One region of the Streptomyces sp. NPDC000075 genome, then DNA from elsewhere that is predicted to be linked to it. Evidence: riboswitches for the same ligand, from Rfam matches in the RefSeq annotation. Region 1 holds a riboswitch; the other holds the start of a gene.
The links. Region 1 has a riboswitch for ZMP and ZTP ahead of ABT403_RS38410 (bifunctional 5,10-methylenetetrahydrofolate dehydrogenase/5,10-methenyltetrahydrofolate cyclohydrolase). Riboswitches for the same ligand answer to the same signal wherever they lie in the genome.

Region 1 (6,000 bases):
GCGTCCTGACCGCCTTCTCGGGGGCCTCGGTGGTGCTGATCCTGCACTGGTCGGGGGGTCCGGCGGCGAGCCTGCGGCGGGCGACCCTGCTGACGGTGGGGGCCTTCGCCGCGGTGACCGCGGCGATCGCGGTGCTGTTCGCGGTCGGGGACGCGCCGGTGGAGCGGCTGCGGGACCTGGACACGTACTACGCGAACACGCCCTGGCTGCGCGAGATGATCGTCTGCTACCTGCTGGCGCACACGGTCGGCAGCACCGCGCTGAGCGTGCTGTCGCTGAAGTGGATGCTGCGCGTGGACCCGGCGCTGCGGCCGCTGCGCACGGGGCTGGCACTGATCATGCTCGGCGGGGTGCTGGACCTCGGGTACCTCGTCGCGAAGTGGGCGGCCGTCGGTGCCCGCTGGGCGGGCCGCGACTGGGACGGCCTGTCCACGTACGTGGCCCCGCCGCTGGCGTCGGCGGCGGCGCTGATGGTGGGGTGCGGGTTCGTGGTGCCGGTGGTCGGCGGGTCCCCGGTCTGGCGGGACCTGAGCCAGTACCGGCGGCTGCGGCCGCTGTGGAAGGCGCTGCGCGGGTTCGCGTCCCGCAGTGTGACGACGGTGCCGCTGACCTGGTGGTCTCCGCCGGGGATCCGGCTGGTGCACCGCGAGTCGGTGATCGCCGACGGGCTGCTGGCCCTGGCCAGCTGGTGCGATCCGGCCGTGCGCCGGGCGGCTCTGGGGGCGGCGCGGCTCCAGGGGCTGGACGCGGCCGAGGCGGCGGTGGTGGCGGACGCGGCGATGCTCGCCGCCGCCTGCCGGGGCCGGGCGGCCGCCGAGCGGGCGGGCGGGGCCGGGGTGGGTCCGGCCGATCCGGCCGCCGCGGACCCGCTGGGCAGCCGGCCGCTGGCCGCCCTCGCGCGCGCGTTCCGCACCTCCCCCGTCGTGGCGGCCGCCCGCCGGGGGACCCTCGCAGCGGACCCGGGAAGCGGCGGGCGCCCCGGGCCTTAGGCTCCGGGGCGCTCGCCGTACGGGTCCGGACGCTCGCCGTACGCGGAGGGGTCAGAGGTCCGCGAGGTCCAGGCCGGCCTGGGCGGCCGCGGCGTGGACGGTCTGCTCCAGCAGGACCGCGATGGTCATCGGGCCGACGCCGCCGGGCACCGGGGTGATCAGCGAGGCGCGGGCCGCGGCCGACTCGAAGTGGACGTCGCCGACGTTGCCCTCGTTGTAGCCGGCGTCCAGGACGACGGCGCCCTCCTTGATGTCCTCGCCCCGGATGAACTCGGCCTTCCCGACGGCGGCGACCAGCACGTCCGCCTGGCGGACGATCGAGGAGAGGTCCTTGGTGCGGGAGTGGCAGTAGGTGACGGTGGCGTTCTGCTCCAGCAGCAGCATCCCGGCGGGCTTGCCCAGGATCGCACTGCGGCCGACCACCACGGCGTGCTTGCCGGTGAGGTCCACCTCGTACGCGGCGAGCAGGCGCATGATGCCGCCGGGGGTGCAGGAGACGAAGCCGGGCAGGCCGAAGCCCATGGCGGCGAAGGAGTGCATGGTGACCCCGTCGACGTCCTTGCCGGGGGCGATGGCCTCGAAGGCGGCCCGCTCGTCGATGTGGTGCGGGACCGGGTGCTGGAGCAGGATGCCGCTGATCTCGGGGTCCTCGGAGAGGGCCGTGATCGTGGCGACGAGCTCCTCCGTGGTGGTCCCGGCCGGCAGGGCCACGTGGCGGGAGGTGATGCCGGCCTTGGCGCAACGGTTCTGCTTCATGCGCACGTACGTGACGGATGCGGGGTCCTCGCCGACCAGGACGGTGGCCAGGCAGGGCGCGGTGCCGGTGCGCTCGGTGATCTTCGCCGCGAGGGAGGCGGTCTCCTCGGAGATGCGGCGGGCGAGGGCGGTGCCGTCCATGAGCTGGGCGGTGCCGGTGGCGGTGGGGGCAGTCGTCACGGGGTCTCCTGAACGTCGCTGCGGATCACGGATCGCGGATCGCCCAGGCGCGCGGCAGACGGCGTACGGGGAGGTGCGTACGCCGGGCCGCTCCCCGGTGGTGATCCACCCGAACGCCAGTCACGGCCCTGCTCCCACTGTAGTCGACCCGTCCGGCCCGGTTATCCGGTGGATGACCGGCGCCCGGGCTGGGACGATCGAGACATGACGCGCACTTTCGACCATCTCGTCGCCGAGGCGGAATCCGTCTCGGTGGACGGCTGGGACTTCTCCTGGCTCGACGGCCGGGCCACCGAGCAGCGCCCCTCCTGGGGGTACCAGCGGCTGCTGGGCGAGCGCCTGGCCCGGGTCCGCTCCGCGCTGGACGTCCAGACCGGCGGCGGCGAGGTCCTGGCGGGGGCCGGCCCGCTGCCGCCGCTGACGGCGGCCACCGAGTCCTGGCCGCCGAACATCGAGAAGGCGACCCGGCTGCTGCACCCGCTGGGCGCCGTGGTGGTCGCCGACGCCGACGAGCCGCCGCTGCCCTTCGGCGACAACGCCTTCGAGCTGGTGGCCAGCCGGCACCCGGTGACCATCTGGTGGGAGGAGATCGCCCGGGTGCTGACCCCGGGCGGCACGTACTTCTCGCAGCAGGTCGGCCCGGCGAGCGTCTTCGAGCTCGTCGAGTACTTCCTCGGCCCGCAGCCGGAGGAGGTCCGGCGCTCCCGGCACCCCGACGACGCCGCGGCCGACGCCGGGAAGGCGGGCCTGGAGGTGGTCGACCTGCGCTCCGAGCGGCTGCGTACGGAGTTCCACGACATCGGAGCCGTGATCTACTTCTTGAGGAAGGTGATCTGGATGGTGCCGGGCTTCACGGTCGGGCGGTACCGGGACCGGCTGCGCGAGCTCCACGAACGGATCGAGCGCGACGGCCCGTTCGTCGCGCACACCGCCCGGTTCCTCATCGAGGCCCGCAAACCGGGCTGATGCGGGGGCGTGCGTACGAGGCGAATCCGGCACCGGTCCGGCGCGGACGCGACCGCGCGGGATCGGTTGCCCGGACACAGCGTGGCGCAGGTCACTCAATTCAGCGCGTAACGAATCGACTCGGGCAGGCGATGAACCGACAGGTGTCCTCGCGCGGCCCCGGAATACAGCCCCCCTGGGGACTGTTTCCCGAGTCCGCGCGATGATTCCCGCCCACCCCCTATCTGTTCGCAACGAGAGGCTCCTTGTGTCGCTCAGCCCGTCCCGTACGTTCCCTCCGGAGATCGCCGAATCGGAGGCCCTCGTCGCGCTCGTCGAGCGCGGCCGCGAGCAGGGTCACATCAACGGTGACGATGTGCGCCGGGCCTTCGAGGCCGGCCGCATCCCGGTGGACCAGTGGAAGCGGGTCCTGCGCAGCCTGAACCAGGTCCTGGACGAGGAGGGTGTCGCCCTCCACGTCAGCGCCGCCCCCGCCACGAAGGCCGCTGCCAAGAAGCCCCGCAAGGCAGCCGCCGCCCCGGCCCGCACCGTGACGAAGAAGGCGGCCGCCGCGCCGCGCCCCATCGGCGCGCGCAAGGCCTCGGCCGCCGCCGCCCCGGCCACCGCCGCGGCGATATCCGCTCCGTCGGCCGCCGCCGCGGAGGAGGTGTCGGCCGAGGCCGCCGCCGAGCCCAAGAAGCGCACGGTCAAGAAGACCGCGGCCAAGAAGGCCACGGCCACCAAGAAGACCGCCGCGAAGAAGACCACCGCCAAGGACGCCGACGACGCCGAGAACCCGGTCGTCGAGGGCGAGGACTGGGCGGTCGAGGACCTCGCCGACGAGACCGAGGAAGAGGCCCCCAAGGCCGGCGGCCAGGGCTTCGTGCTGTCCGACGAGGACGAGGACGACGCCCCGGCGCAGACCGTCATGGTGGCCGGCGCCACCGCCGACCCGGTCAAGGACTACCTCAAGCTCATCGGAAAGGTGCCGCTGCTCAACGCCGAGCAGGAGGTCGAGCTCGCCAAGCGCATCGAGGCGGGTCTCTTCTCCGAGTACAAGCTCGAAGAGGAGGAGGACCACAAGCCCGCGTTCAAGCGCGAGCTGGAGATCCTCGTCGAGGACGGCCGCCGTGCCAAGAACCACCTGCTGGAGGCCAACCTCCGCCTCGTGGTCTCCCTGGCCAAGCGCTACACCGGCCGCGGCATGCTCTTCCTGGACCTGATCCAGGAGGGCAACGTCGGCCTGATCCGCGCCGTGGAGAAGTTCGACTACACCAAGGGCTTCAAGTTCTCCACGTACGCGACCTGGTGGATCCGGCAGGCGATCACGCGTGCCATGGCCGACCAGTCGCGCACCATCCGCATCCCCGTGCACATGGTCGAGATCATCAACAAGCTCGCCCGCGTGCAGCGCCAGATGCTCCAGGACCTGGGCCGCGAGCCCACCCCGGAGGAGCTGGGCAAGGAACTCGACATGACCCCGGAGAAGGTCATCGAGGTCCAGAAGTACGGCCGCGAGCCGATCTCCCTGCACACCCCCCTGGGTGAGGAGGGCGACAGCGAGTTCGGTGACCTCATCGAGGACTCCGAGGCGGTCGTGCCCGCGGACGCGGTGTCCTTCACCTTCCTCCAGGAGCAGCTCCAGTCGATCCTGGGCACGCTCTCCGAGCGCGAGGCGGGCGTGGTCTCCATGCGCTACGGCCTCAACGACGGCCAGCCGAAGACGCTGGACGAGATCGGCCGCGTGTACGGGGTGACCCGTGAGCGCATCCGCCAGATCGAGTCCAAGACGATGTCGAAGCTGCGCCACCCGTCGCGCTCCCAGGTGCTGCGCGACTACCTGGACTGATCCCCGGGGACGCACGAAAGCGGAGGCCCGCGCCGTTCGGCGCGGGCCTCCGCGTTTTCCGCGTCGTGGGCGGTGCCGGTCAGGCGGCCGTGCGGGCGTGGCGGGCCTTGCGGGCGGACATCAGGGCGTAGACCAGGACGCCCGCGAAGAGGAACAGCACGCCCTGGTAGACGGCCGCGTACCCGGAACCGGCGACCAGCCACATCGAGAAGGCGAAGGCCACGCCGGCGAGGACGCCGTCCCGGACCAGCTGTCCGCGCCGGACCCGCTCCGGCCGGCCCGAGGCCAGGAAGTACAGCTGGGCCGCGGTGGAGAGCAGGTAGGGGACGGTCGCGGTGAAGGTGGTGATCAGCACCAGCGCCTCGAAGACGGCCGCGGAGCCCGCCGTGTAGTTGTAGACGGTCAGGGCGGAGGCCAGCGCGGCCGTGACGAGGACGCCGGCCACCGGGACCCCGCGCCGCTTCTTCTCGAAGACCTTCGGGAAGAGCCCGTCCTTGGCGGCCGCGTACGGGGTCTGCGCGCCGAGCAGCGTCCAGCCGTTGAGGGCGCCGACCATCGAGATCACGGCCGCGGCGGCGACCAGGGTGCCGCCCCAGGTCGCGCCGGCCCCTCCCCCGGCGGAAAGCATGGTGTCCACGGCGTCGGCGAAGGGCGCCTGGGAGGTGACCAGCTTGTCGTGGGCGACCAGGCCGAAGACGGAGAGGGTGCCGAGCAGGTAGACGACGGCGGCGCCGAGGGTGCCGAGGACGGTGGCCCGGCCGACGTTGCGGGCGGGGTCGCGGACCTCGCCCGCGCTGACGGCGGCGGACTCGACGCCGATGTAGCTGAAGAGCAGGATCGCGGCGGACGCGGAGACCGCCCCGACCGGGCTCTGGCCGGTGGCCTGGAACGGGCCGAGGTTGGCCGGGTCGAAGAAGAACAGCCCGCCGACGGCGACGAGCAGCAGCGGGACCAGCTTCAGGACGGTCGCGACCACCTGGACCACGCCCACGTAGCGGGTGCCGGCCAGGTTGGAGAGGGCCGGCAGCCACTGGACTGCGAGGGCGGCCAGGCACATCGACCACTTGTGCTCCCCCACCGCCGGGAAGAGCACCGCGAGGTAGCCGACGGACGCCACCGCGAGGGCGGCGTTGGAGACCCAGGCGGTCATCCAGTAGCTGTACGCCGCGAGGAAGCCCGCGAAGTCGCCGAAGGCGGCGCGTACGTAGACGTAGGGGCCGCCGGTCTGCGGGTGGCGCCGGGCGAGGCGGCCGAAGACCAGGGCGAGGGCGATCGCCCCGA
Region 2 (12,352 bases), on a different contig from region 1:
TGGCTGGTCGGCATCCCGCTGACCAGCGGGCTGATCACCCTGCTGCTCGTCCCGTTCCTGCTGCTGGGCTTCGCCAACTGGCTCCGCGACCGGCCGGACCCCTGGATGCGCTTCCTGTCGATGCTGCCCCGGGTGCTGGGCTGGGTGGGGCTGGCCGTCACCCTGTTCCTGTTCTGGGAGGCCTGGACCGACGGCGGCGAGCTGGGCCAGCTCCTGCGGTACGCCTTCGGCGGCTGGGTGGGGTCCGACGGTTCCGGCCGGTCCGGCGGGCCGGGCGGGTTCGGCGGCTCCGGCGGCTTCGACGACTTCGGCGGCGCGGGCGGGTTCGGCCCCGGCGGCGGCTCCGGGGCCCCCGGCGACTCCTCGCCCCTCTTCCTGTGGCTGACCCTCCTCGTGTTCGCGGGGATCGTCGTCCTGCTCGTACTCCGCCGCGTGCACATCGCCCGGATCATCTCCAGGGAGCTCGACCCGCGCGCCTACGCCGACCGCGCGGCCGACCCCGCCACGCAGAACCCCCGCTTCGCCCGGGTCCGCGAGCGCATCCTCGCCGAGCAGCACGACCCGCTGATCCTGTACGACGTCAACGGGCCCTTCACCGGGGCGGGCGGCGGGTACCGGGCCTGGCAGCTGTCCGTCGAGCTGCGCCCCCGCGAGGACCTCGGGGCCGGCCGCGAGCCGCACCCCGTCACCAACGCCGACATCGTGCGCCGCATCGTGCCGCTGCTCCAGGCCCTGCGCGTGCCCTCCCCGCACGGCTCGGCGCGTGCCCAGGCCGACGTACGGGACCGGCTGCGCGAGCTGGTCCTCGACGAGTGCGTGTTCCTCCCGCCCACCGGCCTCCCGCACCGGGACATGACCCGGCTGGCCCGCGAGCAGTTCACCGGGCACCGCCTCGGAGCCGTCGAGGAGGGCGGGGAGCGGCGCAGGCACTTCCTGCGCATCCGGGTCGGCGGCTGGGACGAGAACCTCGTCGTGACCGTGTTCGTACGGGTCCACACGCAGGGCGGGATGATGATGCTGGAGGTGGCCCCGCACGTGCTGCTGCCCGTCCGCACCCTCTTCCAGAACGCCGACGCCGACGCGCGGCGCCACCTGAACAGCGCCTGGTACGGCAAGGCGGTCGAGGGCCTCGCCGCCGCCCCGGCCTCCTTCTGGAACGCCTCGGCCGTCCTGCTGCGGGCGTTCACCACCTGGTGGCGGACGGTCACCGGGCACCACGACGGCCTCCTCCCGGAAGGGCCGCGGCTGTCGGTCCGGGAGATCGGGGCGGCGGAGGACGGTTCGCTGTTCCAGCTGATGGACCTCGACCGGTATCTGAAAACCATTCAGGACCGGGTGGTGGGCGGGGTTACCGTCGCCCTGCACGAAGCGGGCTGGCACACGGAGGAGTTCGCGCAGCGCGCGGTCCATGTGGCCGAGGGTGCCGTCTTCATCCAGTCGGTGAGCGACAGCGCGTTCAGCGTCGGCGGCACCGGCCATCAGAACACCGCCGGGGGCGGTACGAGCGACAAGGGGAGCAGCGGTGGCAAGTGACGGCGAGGAGCGCTCGGTCCGCATCGGCGACGTCAGCGGCAGCGCCTTCAGCATCGGCGGCAGCAACAACACCAACACCGTCCGGCAGGGCGGCGACGGTGCGCGGGAGCGCGTGCCGGACGCCGGGGAACTGCTGGAGGCGGTACGCGAACTGCGCGCCGCACTCGTCCGGCTGCCGCGCAGCACCGAGCGCGGTGAGCTCGACGCGGAGCTCGACGGGGCGGTGGCGGAGCTGGAGGAGACCGGGGAGATCGGGCCCGGCCTGCCCGCCCGGCTGCGCGCGGCCCTGGTCCGGTGGGCTCCGCTGGTGGAGACGGTGAGCGCGGCGACGGCACTGGGCGGCCTGCTCGCCTCGCTGGGGGGCTGAACGGTGCCCTCGTCCGACGACACCTGGTGGAACCCGGGGACGCAGCGCTGGGAATGGGGCCCGAGACCACCCCGGCCAACGGCCGACCCGGCAAGCCCGGAGGCCGACCCGGAACCGGCCGCCGAGCCGGAACGCCCGGCTGGGGCGCAGGGCCCGGCCGAGCCGGAACGCCCTGCCGAGCCGGAACGCCCGGCCGCCGAGCCGGAACGCCCGGCCGCCGAGCCGGAGGGTCCGGCCGAGCCGGAGGGTCCGGAGTACCCCGTCCGGGGGGTGGTCCCGCCCGTCCCCGCGCGGCCGCCCGCGCCCCCGGAGTGGCCGCCCGCGCCCGCAGGCCCCGGGCAGCCCGCGCCTGCGCCGGAGCACCCCGTGGAGCCGGTCGGCCCCGTGGCCCTCGGCCCGGACGCCGCCCAGGCGCCCCCGGGTCCGGACGCCGCCGGGCCCGGATCAGGCGGCGGGCCCGCCTGGTACGAGCGCCCCGTCGGGGAGGGGTGGTCCGCGACGCCCGGCCCCGAGGCGGGGCTGCCGCCGCTCCCGCCGCAGAACTGGGGCCCGCCGCCGGTGCCGCCCCCGCAGCCGCCCCCGCCCCCGCCCGGGCGGGGCCAGTGGCGTATCCCGCTGCTGGTCGGGGTGGTCGCGGCGGTCGTCGGCGGGGGCGCCGTCGCGGCGTGGGTGCTGCTCGGGGCCAAGGACGGCCCCGCCGTCGACGCCCGCCCGCCGGCCACCCGTACGGCTCCGGCCCCCACGACCCCATGGCCGTCCGCACCCGTCACGGGCACCCCGTCCGGCGCTCCCGCGCCCAGCGGCTCCCCGAGCCCCTCGGCGGACCCCGGCCACACGGTGGTGCACAACGAGGCCGGGTTCTCGGTGGCCGTCCCCGACGGCTGGGGGGCCAGCCGCGACGAACAGGGCAACGGGGCCTTCTACCGTCCGCCCGGCGGGGACCGCAGCGCCCTGCTCCAGATCTTCCGGATCACCGAGCCCGCCTCCACCGGCTCCTGCGAGCTGCTGCGGATGTCCTCCGACCGGCTGAGCGGCGGGACCCCCGCCTACCGGCAGGTGTCCATCGACCCCGTAGCGGGCTCCTCCTGCGAGCTGGTGTACGAGTACGACAGCGCGGAGTCCCACGGCCGCCGCCGGGGCATGGAGCGGATCGTCACCACCCCGGACGGCAACCGGTGGGCCCTGCTGGCCGCCGGGCCGGCCGCCGACGCCGCGACGACCCGGGCCAACCTGACGGCGGCCCTGGAGTCCTTCCGGCCGGAGTGAGGGATCAGCGCTTGAGCGACCCCGGGGTGTAGTGCCCCGGGGACAGCCGGGTGGTGACGGCGAACCGGTTCCACATGTTGATCATGGCGATGGCCGTGATCAGCTGGGCCAGCTCGGCCTCCTCGAAGTGCTCGGCCGCCTTCTCGTACACCTCGTCCGGGACGAACCCGTCCGTCAGGACGGTGATGGCCTCGGTCAGCTCGATCGCCGCCAGCTCCTTCTCCGTGTAGAAGTGCCGCGACTCCTCCCAGGCGCTGAGCTGGACGATCCGCTCGACGCTCTCGCCCGCCGCGAGGGCGTCCTTGGTGTGCATGTCCAGGCAGAACGCGCAGTGGTTGATCTGCGAGGCACGGATCTTGACCAGCTCGGCGATGACCGGGTCCAGGCCCTTCTGCGTGGCGATGTCCAGCGCGACGGCGGCCTTGTAGGCCTCCGGGGCCAGCTTGAACAGCTGCATGCGGGGCGTGTGCTCGGCGGCGAGTTCCGTGGTCTTCGTGTCGTTGCTCATGGGTCCACCGTACGGAGCGGACGGACCGCGGATATGGTCCATATCCATGACGGACTCGTGGGCCACTTACGGCGCCGACCTGCACCTGGACCTCTCGGCGGTCGCGGCCGGGGAGCGCGGTCTGCGGGCCGCCCTGACGGAGTCGCTGCGGGAGGCCGCGCGCAACGGCCGGCTGGCCCCCGGCACCCGGCTGCCGTCCTCCCGGACCTTCGCCGCCGACCTGGGGATCGCCCGCAACACCGTCGCGGAGGCGTACGCCGAACTCGTCGCCGAGGGCTGGCTGACGGCCCGCCAGGGCTCCGGCACCCGCGTCGCCGAACGGGCCCGGCCGCGCCGCGCCCCCGGCCCGGCGGCGCGGGTCCGCCGCCCGGTGCGGCGAGCCCCCGCGTACAGCCTGGTGCCCGGCTCCCCGGACGTCGGCGCCTTCCCGCGCGCCGGCTGGCTGGCGGCGGCCCGGCGGGCCCTGACCGACGCCCCGAACGAGGCCTTCGGCTACTCCGACGCACGCGGCCGGATCGAACTGCGCGAGGCGCTCGCCGGATACCTGGCGCGGGCCCGCGGGGTGTACGCGGACCCGGACCGGATCGTGCTGTGCGCCGGCTTCGTGCACGCCGTGCGGCTGCTCGCGAGGGTGCTGCGGGCGCGCCGGGTACGGGAGATGGCCGTGGAGGGCCTCAGCCTCGACCTGCACCGCGACCTGCTCACCGGGGCCGGGCTGCGGACCCGTCCGCTGTGGGTGGACGAGGCCGGGGCCCGCACCCCCGACCTGGCCGGCCTCGGGCCCCGGGCGGGCGCGGTGCTGCTGACCCCGGCGCACCAGTTCCCCACCGGAGCGGCCCTCACCCCCGAACGGCGGGCGGCGGCGGTGGACTGGGCGCGGACCACCGGCGGCCTGATCCTGGAGGACGACTACGACGGGGAGTTCCGCTACGACCGCCAGCCGGTCGGCGCGCTCCAGGGCCTGGACCCGGACCGGGTCGTCTACCTCGGCACCGCGAGCAAGTCCCTGGCCCCGGCGCTGCGGATGGGCTGGATGGTGGTCCCGCCGGACCTGCTGGAGGAGGTGCTGGCGGCGAAGGGCCCGGCCGAGTGGACGTCGAGCGGCCTGGACCAGCTGACGCTGGCGGAGTTCATCAGGTCGGGGGCGTACGACCGGCACGTACGGGCGATGCGGCTGCGGTACCGGCGGCGGCGGGACGAGCTGGTGGCCGCGCTGGGCGGCGGGTTCCCCGTCTCCGGCATCGCGGCGGGGCTGCACGTCGTGCTGGACCTGCCGGAGGGGTCGGAGCGGTCGATCGTCCAGGCCGCGGCCTGGCAGGGGCTGGCGGTGGAGGGCCTGGCGCGGTACCGGCATCCGGAGACGGAGATGCCGGTGCGGGAGGCGCTGGTGCTCGGGTACGGCACCCCGACGGACAGCGCGTGGGCGCCCACACTGGCGGCCCTGACGGCCACGCTTCCTTCTTGACGCGTCGCTCGCACGGCTCGGCGCCCGCGCCCGGTGCGCGCAAACGCCGTGCGGGCTGGATTTCGCGCAGCGAAATTCCAGCCCCGCCGGCGTTTGAGGCGCGGGGTCTGGGGCGGAGCCCCGGAGAACGGGTGAAGGGCGGGGCGGGGAGACGGCCCCGCGCAGCGGCACCGGGTCAGGCCGGCGGAGCCTTCGGTTCGCCGAAGCGGGACAGGGCGAGGGCGCCGGCCACGGCCACCGCGAAGCCGAGGACCGCCAGCCAGGTCAGCCCCTCCCGCGTACGGTCCCCGAGCCACGCCACCCCCACCGCCGCCGGGCCGACCGTCTCGCCCAGGACCAGCCCGGCCGTCGCCGCCGTCACCGAGCCCCGCTGCAACGCGGAGGTCAGCAGCAGGAACGCCGCCGCCCCGCCCAGCAGCAGCGCGTACAGCGCCGGGTTGCGCAACTCCCGCAGGGAGAAGGTGTCGATGAGGCGCACGGCCACCTCCACCACCCCGAAGCCGGTGCCGGCCGCCAGGCCGAGCACCAGCGCGCGCGAGCCGTCCGGCAGCCTCCCCGCCACCGCCCCCACCAGCAGCACCAGCCCCGCCACCGCCAGCAGCCCCAGCTTCAGCGCGAGGGTTCCGGCCTGGTCGCCCTCCTCACCGGAGGCCAGCCCCAGCATCAGCAGCCCCGCGCACACCACCGCCACCGCACCCCACTCCAGCCGCGACAGCCGCACCCCCAGCAGCCGCGCCGCGACCACCGCCGTCACCGCCAGGCTCGCGGCCAGCGCGGCCCCCACCGCGTAGATGGGGACGTGCCGCAGGGCGATGATCTGGAGCACGAAGCCGACCGCGTCCAGCCCCAGCCCCGCCACGTACCGCCACTGCCGCACCGCCCGCAGGAACAGCGCGGCGTCCACCCCCGAGCCCGCCGCCCCCGGCCGCGCCGCCGCCCGGGCGGCCACCGCCTGGAGGACCGAGGCCGTACCGAAACACACCGCCGCGCCCAGCGCGCAAACCATTCCGATCAGCACGAAACCGACTCTAGGCCCCTCACCGTGACATGGGTGTGACGGTGGCCGGATTCCCTCCCCGGAAGCCCCCGCTCTACTCTGTCGGGAACCCACGCCACCCAGGGGGAGCGGAACACCATGGACACCAGCGACACCACCCGACGACGCATGCGCTCCGGCGCGGTCGCCCTCGGCGGCATGGGCCTGCTCGCCGCCACCCTCGTGGCCTGCGGCAGCAGCGACGAGCCCGACAAGCGCTGTGCGTCCCGCTCCACGCTGGACCACCTCAACTCCAAGGAGTGCAAGAGCGGCGGCCGCGGCGCGTACTACTACGGCGGCACCGTCAGCAACGGCAAGGTGTCCGGCGGCAGCTTCGACAAGTCGGCCGTCACCCGCGGCGGCATCGGCGGCGGCAGCCACTCCGGCTCCTCCGGAGGCTGACCCGCATGGAGCGCCACACCATCGAACCCCGCCCCGACTGGCAGAAGACCGTCGAGGAGCAGGGCCTGATCTACCCCCTCACCCGCTTCCCGGACGACAGCCTGCGCCCCTACTGGGACGAGAGCGCGTACTACTCCTTCTCCCTCCCCGAGGTCGAGGCGCTGGAGAACGTCGTCGAGGAACTGCACGCCATGTGCCTGGCCGCGGCCGCCCACATCGTCGAGCACGACCGCTTCGCCGACCTCGGCATCACCGACCCGAAGGTCGCCGCGCTCATCGCCGAGTCCTGGCGGCGGCGCGCCGAACAGCCCTCCCTCTACGGCCGCTTCGACCTGCGCTACGACGGTTCCGGCAGCCCCGCCAAGCTGCTGGAGTACAACGCCGACACCCCCACCTCCCTGGTGGAGGCGGCGAGCCCGCAGTGGTTCTGGATGGAGGAGCGCTTCCCGGGCGCCGACCAGTGGAACTCCCTGCACGAGCGGCTCGTCGAGGCCTGGCGCCGGCAGGCCGAGCTGCTGCCGCCCGGGCCGCTGCACTTCGCGCACTCCGAGACGGACGAGCTGGGCGAGGACCTGATGACGGTCGCCTACCTCCAGGAGACCGCCGAGCAGGCCGGCCTGGAGACCCACGCCCTGTCCGTGGAGACCATCGGCTGGGACGGCCTCTCGGGCCGGTTCGTGGACGAGAAGCTCCGCTTCATCCGCGGCTGCTTCAAGCTCTACCCGTGGGAGTGGCTGGTCGACGACGAGTTCGGACCGCACGTCCTCGCCACCTACGACCACGGCGGCGGGACCGGCACCACCGCCTGGATCGAGCCGCTGTGGAAGATGCTGCTGGCCAACAAGGCCCTGCTGGCGATCCTGTGGGAGCTCTTCCCCGAACACCCGAACCTGCTGCCCGCCTACCTCGACGGCCCCCGCGAGCTGGCCGGCGACGGCGGGTACGCCGCCAAGCCCCTGCTGGGCCGCGAGGGCGCCGGGGTCACCCTCCACGAGCCGGGCGGCGAGCCCTTCGTACCGGCCGAGGGGGAGACGTACGTCTTCCAGGCGCTGGCCCCGCTGCCCGACTTCGACGGCAACCGCGTGGTCCTGGGCGCCTGGGTGGTCGAGGAGGAGGCGGCCGGACTCGGCATCCGCGAATCGGCGGGCCCGGTCACCGACGAGTACGCCCGCTTCCTGCCCCACGTCATCCTCTGACTCCCGGGGGTGCCCGGCCGGGCACCCCCGCCCCCGTCAGCCGGCGAGGACCGCCCGCAGCTGCTCCAGGCCCCAGTCCAGGTCCTCCTTGGAGATCACCAGCGGCGGTGCGATCCGGATCGTCGACCCGTGCGTGTCCTTCACCAGCACCCCGCGCGCCATCAGCCTCTCCGAGACCTCCCGGCCGGTGCCGCGCGCCGGGTCGACGTCGACGCCCGCCCACAGCCCGCGCCCGCGCACCGCGGTCACCGCACCGCCGCCGACGAGCAGGTTCAGCTCGCGGTGCAGGTGGTCGCCGAGTTCGGTGGCGCGCTGCTGGTACTCGCCGGTGCGCAGCATCGCGATCACCTCCAGCGCGACGGCGCAGGCGAGCGGGTTCCCGCCGAAGGTGGAGCCGTGCTCGCCGGGCCGGAACACCCCGAGCACGTCGCGGTCGGCGACCACGGCCGACACCGGCACCACACCGCCGCCGAGCGCCTTCCCCAGCACGTACACGTCCGGGACGACGCCCTCGTGCTCGCAGGCGAAGGTCTTCCCGGTGCGGCCCAGGCCCGACTGGATCTCGTCCGCCATGAACAGCACGTTCCGCTCGCGCGTCAGCTCCCGCACGCCGGCCAGGTACCCGGGCGGCGGGACCAGCACGCCCGCCTCGCCCTGGATCGGCTCCAGCAGGACGGCGACGGTGTTGGCGGTGACGGCGTGGGAGAGCGCGGTGAGGTCCCCGTACGGGACGATCTCGAAGCCCGGCGTGTAGGGGCCGAAGTGGTCGCGGGCGTCGTGGTCGGTGGAGAAGCTGACGATGGTCGTCGTCCGGCCGTGGAAGTTGTCGGCCGCGACCACGATCTTGGCCTGCCCGTCCGGGACGCCCTTGACCTCGTACCCCCACTTGCGGGCCGTCTTCACCGCCGTCTCCACGGCCTCCGCGCCCGTGTTCATGGGCAGCACCGTCTCCTTGCCGCAGAGCGCGGCGAGTTCGGTGCAGAACGCGGCGAAGCGGTCGTGGTGGAAGGCGCGGGAGGTCAGGGTGACCCGTTCCAGCTGGGCCTTGGCCGCGTCGATCAGACGCCGGTTTCCGTGGCCGAAGTTGAGGGCCGAGTAACCGGCGAGCATGTCGAGGTAGCGCCGCCCCTCCACGTCGGTCATCCACGCGCCCTCCGCCGAGGCCACGACGACCGGGAGGGGGTGGTAGTTGTGCGCGCTGTGCTCGTCGGCGGAGCGAATGGCATCAGCTGTTCTCGACACGGGGTCTCCGATCGTCCGTCTGCCGGTGACGCGGGTGACATGGGTGGCGTCCTTTGTATCGTCGCTCGGATCGCGGACGCGGAAACCTCCCGGTCGCCGCGCCCGCTAAGGTGTTCGGTACGCACGGCGACTGGCGTACGGGGAACCAACTCCGGGGGAGTCGTGCGCGGAGTACCGCACACAGGGCCGCTCGCCTGGGCCTCGCGGGGACGAGACCTGACATCGACCCCGGAGGAGCCGCGATGACCGCGCACCGCCAGCCCGCCCTGCTCGCCACCGACCCCGACCTCGCCGCGCTCGTCTCCGCCGAGGAGACCCTCCAGGCCGAGACCCTGCGCCTGATCCCCAGCGAGAACTACGTCTCCGCCGCCGTCCTGGAGGCCTCCGGGACGGTGCTCCAGAACAAGTACAGCGAGGGCTACCCGGGCCGCCGCTACTACGAGGGCCAGCAGAACATCGACCGCGTCGAGGCCCTCGCCGTCGAGCGGGCCAAGGGCCTGTTCGGGGTGGAGCACGCGAACGTCCAGCCGTACTCCGGCTCCCCGGCCAACCTGGCCGTCTACCTGGCCTTCGCCAAGCCCGGCGACACCGTGATGGGCATGGCCCTGCCGATGGGCGGGCACCTGACGCACGGCTGGGGCGTCTCGGCGACGGGCTCCTGGTTCCGCGGCGTCCAGTACGGCGTGCGCGCCGAGGACGGCCTGATCGACTACGACGCGGTGCGCGACCTCGCGCTGGCGGAGCGGCCGAAGATCCTGTTCTGCGGCGGCACGGCGCTGCCCCGCACGATCGACTTCGAGGCGTTCGCGTCGATCGCGGAGGAGGCGGGCTCGGTCCTCGTCGCGGACGTCGCGCACATCGCGGGCCTGATCGCGGGCGGGGCCCACCCCTCGCCGGTCCCGTACGCGGACGTGGTCTCCACGACCACCCACAAGACCCTGCGCGGCCCGCGCGGCGCGATGCTGATGTGCAAGGAGGAGCACGCGAAGGCCATCGACAAGGCGGTCTTCCCCGGCCTGCAGGGCGGTCCCCACAACCAGACGACGGCCGGTATCGCCGTCGCCCTGCACGAGGCGGCCCAGCCGGCCTTCACGGCGTACGCGCACGCGGTCGTCGCCAACGCGAAGGCACTGGCGGCGGCGCTGCTGGAGCGGGGCTTCGACCTCGTCTCGGGAGGCACGGACAACCACCTGATCCTGATGGACCTGACCTCGCGGGGGGTGCCGGGGAAGGTCGCGGCGAAGGCGCTGGACCGGGCGGGGATCGTCGTCAACTACAACACGGTGCCGTTCGACCCGCGCAAGCCGTTCGACCCGTCGGGGATCCGGATCGGTACGCCGTCGCTGACGTCCCGCGGCCTGTCGGCCGAGCACATGCCGGTGGTCGCCGACTGGATCTCCCGCGCGGTGGACGCCGCCGCGAAGGGTGACGAGCCGGCCCTGGCCGTCATCCGCGCGGAGGTCTCCGACCTCCTGTCCGCCTACCCGGCCCCGGGCCTCCCGGTCGCGTAGTCCCTCCCTCGAACGCCGGCGGGGCGATTCCAGCCCCGCCGGCGTTCGAGGCGCGGGGGTCCGGGGGCGGACCCTCCGGAGAACGGGTGAAGGGCGGGGCGGGGAGCCGGCCGGTACCTGAGAGAATGGCGGCATGGCTTCTGATCGTCCTCGCGCGCTCTCCGGCATCCAGCCCACCTCCGGCTCGTTCCACCTCGGGAACTACCTCGGAGCGATCCGCCAGTACGTCGCCCTCCAGGAGACGCACGACGCGTTCTACATGGTCGTCGACCTGCACGCGATCACCATGCCGCAGGATCCGAAGGACCTCCGCGCGAACACCCGCCTCTCCGCCGCGCAGCTCCTCGCCGCCGGTCTGGACCCCGAGCGCTGCACGCTCTTCATCCAGAGCCACGTCCCGGAGCACGCGCAGCTGGCCTGGGTCATGAACTGCATCACCGGCTTCGGCGAGGCCAGCCGGATGACCCAGTTCAAGGACAAGTCCGCCAAGGGCGGGGTCAACAGCGCCAGCGTCGGCCTGTTCACCTACCCGATCCTCCAGGTCGCCGACATCCTGCTCTACCAGGCGAACGCCGTCCCCGTCGGTGAGGACCAGCGCCAGCACGTGGAGCTGACCCGCGACCTCGCCGAGCGGTTCAACCACCGCTACGGCCAGACCTTCACCCTCCCCGCCGCGCACATCGTCAAGGAGGTCGCGAAGATCTACGACCTCCAGGACCCCTCGATCAAGATGTCGAAGTCCGCGTCCTCCCCGAAGGGCCTGATCAGCCTCCTCGACGAGCCGAAGGCCACCGAGAAGAAGATCAAGAGCGCGGTCACCGACACCGAGGCGGAGATCCGCTTCGACGCCGAGAACAAGCCCGGCGTCAGCAACCTGCTCACGATCTACTCCACCCTCACGGGCGAGTCGATCCCCGCGCTGGAGGCGGCGTACGAGGGCAAGGGCTACGGCGCGCTCAAGACCGACCTGGCCGGCGTGATGGTCGACTTCGTCACACCCTTCAAGCAGCGCACGCAGGAGTTCCTGGACGACCCGGAGACCCTGGACGCCGTGCTGGCCAAGGGCGCGGAGAAGGCCCGGGCGGTCGCCGCCGAGACCCTGGCGCAGGCCTACGAGCGCATCGGGTTCGTGCCCGCCAAGCACTGACCGGCCGAGGCCCCTGGCGGCCGAGGGGGTGCTGCCGCCACACTGAGGCGGCAGCACCCGATGCGAGCACACCGACCCGACCAGCCGGTGTGACCACACACCACACGCGCGGAGGAGATCACGTGGGGACCGTAACGCTCGGCGTTTCGATCGCGGTCCCGGAGCCGTACGGCAGCCAGCTCCAGCAGCTGCGCGCCGGCTTCGGGGACGCCGCCGCGCACGGCATCCCCACGCACGTCACCCTCGTACCGCCCACCGAGGTGGAAGAGGGGCGGCTGGCGGCGATCCGCGCGCACCTCACCGAGGTCGCGCGGTCCTTCCCCTCCTTCGCGATGCGGCTGGAGGGGACGGGAACCTTCCGGCCCCTCTCCCCGGTCGTCTTCGTCCGGCTCGCCGAGGGTGTCGAGGGCTGCACCAGCCTCCAGGGCCGCATCCGCGACCCCGAGGGCCCGATCAGCCGCGAGCTGGCCTTCCCGTACCACCCGCACGTCACGGTCGCCCACGGGATCTCCGAGGAGGCCATGGACCGGGCCTTCGCCGAGCTCGCCGACTACTCCGCCGGCTGGCAGTGCACGGGCTTCGCCCTCTACGAGCAGGGCTCGGACGGGGTCTGGCGCAAGCTGCGCGAGTACCCCTTCGGCACCGCCGCCACGGCCGTCCCCGCGCAGTCGGGTCCGGC

Region 2: linked by a shared signal. The riboswitch ahead of glyA (serine hydroxymethyltransferase) and the one ahead of ABT403_RS38410 (bifunctional 5,10-methylenetetrahydrofolate dehydrogenase/5,10-methenyltetrahydrofolate cyclohydrolase) in region 1 are both predicted to bind ZMP and ZTP.

The regions. Positions count from the first base shown of each region.
Region 1 is NZ_JBEPFL010000067.1:285-6,284, forward strand. It holds gene ABT403_RS38405 (DUF6545 domain-containing protein) at 1-989, shown strand, start outside; gene ABT403_RS38410 (bifunctional 5,10-methylenetetrahydrofolate dehydrogenase/5,10-methenyltetrahydrofolate cyclohydrolase) at 1,041-1,886, opposite strand; ZMP/ZTP riboswitch at 1,960-2,059, opposite strand; gene ABT403_RS38415 (methyltransferase domain-containing protein) at 2,130-2,891, shown strand; gene ABT403_RS38420 (RNA polymerase sigma factor) at 3,139-4,719, shown strand; gene ABT403_RS38425 (amino acid permease) at 4,799-6,000, opposite strand, start outside.
Region 2 is NZ_JBEPFL010000005.1:2,286-14,637, forward strand. It holds gene ABT403_RS07680 (AbeC-like domain-containing protein) at 1-1,533, shown strand, start outside; gene ABT403_RS07685 (hypothetical protein) at 1,523-1,900, shown strand; gene ABT403_RS07690 (serine/threonine kinase C-terminal domain-containing protein) at 2,267-3,166, shown strand; gene ABT403_RS07695 (carboxymuconolactone decarboxylase family protein) at 3,171-3,674, opposite strand; gene pdxR (MocR-like pyridoxine biosynthesis transcription factor PdxR) at 3,721-5,139, shown strand; gene ABT403_RS07705 (DMT family protein) at 5,315-6,145, opposite strand; gene ABT403_RS07710 (hypothetical protein) at 6,275-6,577, shown strand; gene ABT403_RS07715 (glutathionylspermidine synthase family protein) at 6,583-7,773, shown strand; gene rocD (ornithine--oxo-acid transaminase) at 7,810-9,015, opposite strand; ZMP/ZTP riboswitch at 9,132-9,222, shown strand; gene glyA (serine hydroxymethyltransferase) at 9,258-10,526, shown strand; gene trpS (tryptophan--tRNA ligase) at 10,660-11,673, shown strand; gene ABT403_RS07735 (2'-5' RNA ligase family protein) at 11,796-12,352, shown strand, end outside.